Linked DNA regions of Actinoalloteichus hymeniacidonis. The protein of the gene in region 1 interacts with the protein of each later gene in a pairwise test. Links are inferred from orthologs where the notes say so. Each region holds a gene or a part of one and is shown on either strand. Other genes may lie near its edges.

What was found. Proteins that work in one complex are often made in the same cells at the same time.
Region 2: the proteins of rpe (region 1) and eno interact in binary tests that used the Escherichia coli proteins (3 or more experiments, as listed by UniProt). The link is inferred for Actinoalloteichus hymeniacidonis from one-to-one orthologs.

The regions. Positions count from the first base shown.
Region 1 is NZ_JACHIS010000001.1:3,811,059-3,814,369, forward strand. The notes cover bases 286-3,250. They hold rpe (ribulose-phosphate 3-epimerase), read right to left. Parts: upstream 2,125-3,250; coding sequence 1,447-2,124; downstream 286-1,446. Other genes in these bases: BKA25_RS15630 (bifunctional 3,4-dihydroxy-2-butanone-4-phosphate synthase/GTP cyclohydrolase II), read right to left, coding at 286-610; BKA25_RS15635 (riboflavin synthase), read right to left, coding at 607-1,245; def (peptide deformylase), read left to right, coding at 2,388-2,927; fmt (methionyl-tRNA formyltransferase), read left to right, coding at 2,935-3,250. In the rest of the region: more of BKA25_RS15630, read right to left, coding at 1-285; more of fmt, read left to right, coding at 3,251-3,311. UniProt on the Escherichia coli protein: Catalyzes the reversible epimerization of D-ribulose 5-phosphate to D-xylulose 5-phosphate.
Region 2 is NZ_JACHIS010000001.1:5,547,055-5,550,248, forward strand. The notes cover bases 40-2,887. They hold eno (phosphopyruvate hydratase), read right to left. Parts: upstream 2,183-2,887; coding sequence 896-2,182; downstream 40-895. Other genes in these bases: BKA25_RS23445 (DUF501 domain-containing protein), read right to left, coding at 40-350; BKA25_RS23450 (FtsB family cell division protein), read right to left, coding at 347-892; BKA25_RS23460 (tetratricopeptide repeat protein), read left to right, coding at 2,533-2,887. In the rest of the region: more of BKA25_RS23445, read right to left, coding at 1-39; more of BKA25_RS23460, read left to right, coding at 2,888-2,910; BKA25_RS23465 (lytic transglycosylase domain-containing protein), read right to left, coding at 3,053-3,194. UniProt on the Escherichia coli protein: Catalyzes the reversible conversion of 2-phosphoglycerate (2-PG) into phosphoenolpyruvate (PEP). It is essential for the degradation of carbohydrates via glycolysis.

The DNA.
Region 1 (3,311 bases):
CGATGCTGATCAGGGTGATGTCGTGTTCGGCGGCGAACACCTCCAGCTCCTCGCGCCGCGCCATCTCGCCCTCGTCCTTCTGGCTGACGATCTCGCACAGCACCCCTGCTGGATGCAGTCCGGCGAGCCTGGCGAGGTCGACGGCGGCCTCGGTGTGGCCGGGCCTGCGCAGCACCCCGCCCTCCTTGGCCCGCAGCGGCACCACGTGACCGGGTCGCAGCAGGTCGGCGGCGGTGGCGGTGGGGTCGGCCAGCAGTCGCACGGTGTGGCTGCGGTCGGCGGCGGAGATGCCGGTGGTCACCCCGTCCTTGGCGTCCACGGTCACCGCGTAGGCCGTGCCGCGTCGGTCCTGGTTGCTGTGGTACATCGGCGGCAGGTCCAGCCGGACGCAGTCCTGCTCGGTGAGTGCCACGCACAGGTAGCCCGAGGTGTGCCGCACCATGAACGCCACCAGCTCGGGAGTGGCCCTGGCGGCGGCGAAGATCAGATCGCCCTCGTTCTCCCGGTCCTCGTCGTCGACGACCACGACGGGTTTGCCCTCGGCGATGTCGGCGACGGCCCGCTCGATCCGCGCCAGGTCGGGCCCGGTGCCCGTGCCGTGCCCGCTCATCGGGTCGCCTCCGTCCCCGTCGCGATGCTCGTGCCGAGAGCAGCGGCCGGCGCGGCCGTGAGCTTCTCCACATACTTGGCCAGCACGTCGACCTCGAGGTTGACCCTGGCACCCGGCGTCCGGTGGCCGAGGGTGGTCAGTTCCAGAGTGGTCGGGATCAGGCTGACGGTGAAGGAGTCCGCGTCGACGGCCGCCACGGTCAGGGACACGCCGTCGACGGCGATGGATCCCTTCTCCACGACATAACGGGCCAACGATTGCGGTAGCTCGATTCGGACGAGCTCCCAGTGCTCGGCCGGGGTGCGCTCCAGGACGGCGCCGAAACCGTCCACGTGACCCTGCACGATGTGGCCGCCGAAACGAGCGCTGACGGCCAGGGCGCGTTCCAGATTGACGGCGTCGCCCTCGGCGATCCCGTCGAGGTTGCTGCGGCGCAGTGTCTCGAGCATCACATCGGTGGTGAAGGCGCCGTCGAGGACGTCCACCACGGTGAGGCAGACGCCGTTGACCGCGATCGAATCACCGTGGCGGGCGTCGGAGACCACCGTGGGGGCGGCCACCGTCAGCCGAGCGGCGTCCGCTAGCCGGGTGACCTCCCGAATCTCGCCCAGTTCCTCCACGATCCCGGTGAACACTGGTGACCTCCATGACGAGTGACGGCCGCCTGGCGCCGACGTCGGCGGCCCGGTGCGGTGCGCGGTGTGGCAGCGCTGTCCTCGGAGTCTCCCACCGTTGGCAGCACGGCCCCCAGTCCGGTCCCGATTCGGCGAGGGGTCGAACAATCCACGTCGAACACCGGCGCAGGCCCGGCCGTCGCCGGGCCACGCGGTCGCGGGTCAGTGCGCCGGTCGTGCGGCCGCGGCCTTGTCCCGCAGCGTGGTCACGGCGAGGCCTGCGTCGGGCGCCGAGTAGACGGCGGAACCGGCGACGAAACAGTCGACGCCCGCCTCCGCGGCCTCCTCGATCGTCTCCGCGTTGATCCCGCCGTCGATCTCGATGAGCAGCCGCAGGTGCCCGGTCTCCACCAGGTGCCGCGCCTGGCGGACCTTGGCCAGGGTCGCGGGCAGGAAGGACTGGCCGCCGAACCCGGGCTCCACCGACATCACCAGCAGGGTGTCGTAGTGCCGCAGCACGTCGAGGTAGGGCTCCAGGGGGGTGTCCGGCTTCAGCGAGAGACCCGCCCGCGCTCCGGCGGCCCGCAGATCGCGGGCGATGCCCAGCAGGTCGACGGCGGCCTCGGCATGCACAGTCACGTTGTGCGCCCCCGCCTCGGCGTAACCGACCGCCCACCGCTCGGGGTCCTCGATCATGAGGTGGCAGTCCAGCGGGATATCGGTGGCCGCGCGCAAGGCCATCACCACGGGCAGCCCCAGTGTGAGGTTGGGCACGAAGTGGTTGTCCATGACGTCGACGTGCAGCCAGTCGGCGCCCGGGCTGTCCTCGGTTCCCGCCACGGAGGCGGCCTCCTCCGCCAACCGGGCGAAGTCGGCGGACAGGATCGACGGGGCGATCATCGGCCTGCGAGCTGCGGTCGAGGACACGGCGCTTTCTGACACGGCGGACACGGCGCCGAGTCTAAGTGGCCGGTGCGGCCCGATCGGGGAGTCGGGTCCGCGGCGCACCGACGGCGCCCGCATCGCGGTTCTCCCCCGGTGGTCCGGCGTCGGCTCTCGGAGATCGCCTGGGCCGATCGCACCACGCCCGCCGCAGACCGCTTCGTGACTAGACTCCTGGCGACCAACGCCCCGGCGAGTGTCCCCCTGGGACTAGGAGCCTCGTGTCCGTCCAGCCCATCACGTTCTTCGGTGATCCGGTGCTTCGCACCAGAGCGCAGGAGGTCGTCGACTTCGACAAGACGTTGCGGGCCCTGATCCAGGACCTCTGGGACACCATGGAACAGCAGGGCGGCGCGGGCGTCGCCGCGCCGCAGATCGGCGTGGGACTGCGGGTCTTCGCCTACCACTGTGCAGGCCATGCAGGCCATCTGGTCAATCCCACCGTCCGGGTACTCGACGAGGAGCTCGACGAGCAGGCCGAGGGCTGCCTGTCCATCCCGGGGATGAGCTGGGAGTGCCGCCGGGCCAACCGGGTGCTGGCGACCGGGTGGAACATGCACGGCGAACCCGTTCAGGTACCGGGCGAGGGTCTGCTGGCGCGTTGCCTGCAGCACGAGGCCGACCATCTCGATGGCGTCCTCTACATCGACCGACTCGCGCCCGAGGACGCATCGCTGGTGATGCGCGACATCCGCCAGACCGCGTGGTTCGACGACTCCGCACTCGAGGAGCTCTCGCCCGCGCTGGCACGAAGGAACTGAGGCGACCATGCGACTCGTCTTCGCGGGCACTCCCGAGCCCGCGCTCCCCGCTCTTCGCGCGCTGATCGACTCGCCACGCCACGAGGTGGTGGCCGTGGTGACCCGGCCGGACGCCCCGGCGGGCCGGGGCAGGCGACTGCTGCGCTCGCCGGTCGGCATGCTCGCCGACGAACACGGCATCGAGGTGTTGACCCCGCCCAAGGCCAGCGATCCGGACTTCCTGGCGCGACTGACCGACATCGCCCCGGACTGCGCGCCGGTGGTCGCCTACGGCGCGCTGCTGCCCAAGGTCGCCAGGGATATCCCCACCCACGGTTGGGTCAACCTGCACTTCTCGCTGTTGCCCGCCTGGCGGGGCGCGGCGCCCGTGCAGGCGTCGATCAG
Region 2 (3,194 bases), 1.7 Mb from region 1 along the record:
AGGGATTCGATCGCGTTGCGCTGGGCCAGGTACGACTCGTGCGCGCGCTGATACTGCTCGGCCAGCTCGGGGTCGACCTCCAGCCGCTCGGTCATCTCCCGCATCAACCCGGAGGTCTCCAGGGTGCTGGTCAGACTGGTCAGCCGAGGGCACGTCAGGTAGTACAGCGTCGGGAACGGGCTGCCGTCCTCCAGTCTCGGGCTGGTCAGCACCACCGCCGGGTGTCCGCTGGGGCACCTGGCCGCCACCGACAACAGCCCGCGCGGCGTCCGGCCCAGCTGCGCGGCGACCTCGGCGCGGTCGTCATCGCTGGCGCGTGTCGCACCCGGTGTCGGTGATCCGACGCTCATTGCCCGCCTCCTGTGATGGAACGCCACAACCTACCGAACCAGTTGGCGTCCTCCTGCTCTGCCTCCTGGTCGGCGGGTTCATCCGCCTGATCACGTTCGTCGGCGGGAAGCTGAACGATGTACGGCGTCTCACCGGGGCGGACGTACCGCAGCCTGCGCCGGGCCTCCGCCTCGATGTGGTCGGGGTCGGAGAGCTGATCGCGCCGCGCCTCCAGCTCTTGGCGCTCCTGTTCGAGCTCGTCGCGCTGCTGGGCGACCTCGCGCATCTCGCCCTGTTGGGTGAAGTAGGTACGCAAGGGCACCGCCACGCTCAACGCCAGGGCGCACACCACCAGGGCGAGGATGGCCGCCCGTCTTGTCGAGGCGAGCCCGAAAGCGCCGCCGGTGCCGGTACGCCGGCTCGCCCGGCGTCGGACCCGGCGGCGCAGGGTGCTGGCGAGGTTGACCTGCCTGCCTCGCGTGGTTCGCCGGGCGCGATCGGCCGACCGGGCGGGCGAGGATACGCCGCGCCCACCCGGTCGGTCCCGCTCGCGCCTGGCCATGCCTCAGGCTCCCGGAGTGAACCGGGGGAAGGCAAGTTCTCCGGCGTACCGCGCGGCGTCGCCCAACGCCTCTTCGATCCGCAGGAGCTGGTTGTACTTGGCGACCCGCTCGCTTCGGGCGGGCGCGCCGGTCTTGATCTGGCCGCTGCCGACGGCCACCGCGAGGTCGGCGATGGTGGTGTCCTCGGTCTCACCGGAACGGTGGCTCATCATCGTCTTGAACCCGTTGGAGTGGGCCAGCGACACCGCGTCGAGGGTCTCGGAGAGGGTGCCGATCTGGTTGACCTTCACCAGCATCGAGTTGCCCGCGCCCTCGCTGATCCCCCGGGCCAGTCGGGTCGGGTTGGTGACGAACAGGTCGTCGCCGAGGAGTTGGACCTGGTCGCCGATCTCGTTGGTCAGGTGCGTCCAGCCGTCCCAGTCGTCCTCCGACAGCGGGTCCTCGATGGACACCAGCGGGTAGGCGGCCACGAGTTCGGCGTAGTAGGACGAGAGCTCGGCAGCGGTGAGCTTGCGGCCCTCGAAGGAGTAGGCGTTGTCGGCGTAGAGCTCGGTCGCCGCCACGTCGAGCGCCAGGGCCACGTCGTGACCGGGCCGGTAACCGGCCTTCTCGATGGCCGTCGTGATGAGGTCCAGCGCCTCGCGGTTGCTGCCCAGGTCGGGGGCGAACCCGCCCTCGTCGCCGAGGCCGGTGGACAGGCCCTTGCCCTTGAGCACCGACTTCAGCGAGTGGTAGACCTCCGCGCCCCAGCGCAGGGCCTCGCGGAAGGACTCCGCACCGATCGGCGCGATCATGAATTCCTGGATGTCCACGTCGTTGTCGGCGTGGGCACCGCCGTTGACGATGTTGAACATCGGGACCGGCAGCAGATGCGCGTTGGGGCCGCCGACATAGCGGAACAGCTCCAGACCGCTGGAGTCCGCCGCCGCCTTCGCCACCGCGAGCGACACGCCGAGGGTGGCGTTGGCGCCCAGCCGCGACTTGGCGGGCGTGCCGTCCAAGTCGATCAGCTTCTGGTCGACGATGCGCTGCTCCATGGCCTCGACACCGGTCAGCTCCGGGCCGATCTCGTCGAGCACCGCAGTCACGGCCTTCTCGACGCCCTTGCCGTTGTAGCGGTCCTTGTCGCCGTCACGAAGCTCGACCGCCTCGTGCTCCCCCGTGGACGCACCGGAGGGCACCGCCGCACGGGCCACCGTGCCGTCGTCCAACGCGACCTCGACCTCGACGGTCGGGTTCCCGCGCGAATCGAGGATCTCTCGGGCGCCGACCTGTTCGATGACTGCCACCTGTGCTCCTCACCCTGAGTGAATTGATCGCCGTCGAGCCTAGCCCGACGGTGTGTACGGCCCATCGAAGGCAGGCACTCCGGGCCGAATGTGGCTGCTTCCGCGCTGGTCCAGGCTTGATTATCGATCAAGTGTGCCACCGTTGGTTCGCGTCGCCAGTGCGAAGCGGGACCGGGGTCGATCCACCGAGTCGACGCGGACTCGTCGCGCTGCGTCGTCCGGCGCCCAGCATGGCCGATCCGGGGCGCTTCGCAGCGGGAACGACACCCTGCGGGCGACCCCGGTGGTTCGCAACGCCCACCGTTTGGCGGACGTGGAACAGCCAAGCCCGGCGTAGCGTTGAGCCGACCATGAGTAGCGAGGAATTTTTCGAAGCCTTCCGTCGGGCCGAAGCGCTGCTCGCGAATCGGCGCCCGTTGGAGGCGCTGCGCGCGCTGGGTCCGGTGCTGGAGGAGAACCCCGACACCCATAGTGTCCAGATTCTCGCGGGTCGCGCCTACCTGCACACGGCGCAGTTCGCCCGCGCAGAGCAGGCGTTCACCGCTGCGGTCGATCTCGATCCGGCCGACCATTACGCGCGGCTCGCCCTGGGGCGGACGCTGCAACGACAGGGCCGGTTCACCGAGGCGCTCACGCAGATAAAGATGGCTGCGGCGATGCACCCGACACCGGAGTACCAGGACGCACTGGGCGAGGTCAGCGCCAGGGTCGCCCTACAGGATCGCTGAACGCCACAGCCGGTCGTACCAACGTCCGTCGGCCCGTGCGGTACGGGTCGACGGACTCGTCATTCCGGCATCGCCTGCGCCACGCACGGGTCGGCGCCGATCCACCCACCGGCCCGGGCGAGCGCCTGGGCCGCCCGGTTGATCACGGGACGTAGCCCGCGTAGGTCTCGGCGAGGTTGAAGACCCGCTGGCCGTAGTCGACCGAGTTGTTGTAGGTCATCACCGCCGTCCACCAGCCGACACCGGTGGTGAGGTCGCCGCCCTCGGAACAGAGGTAGGTGGCC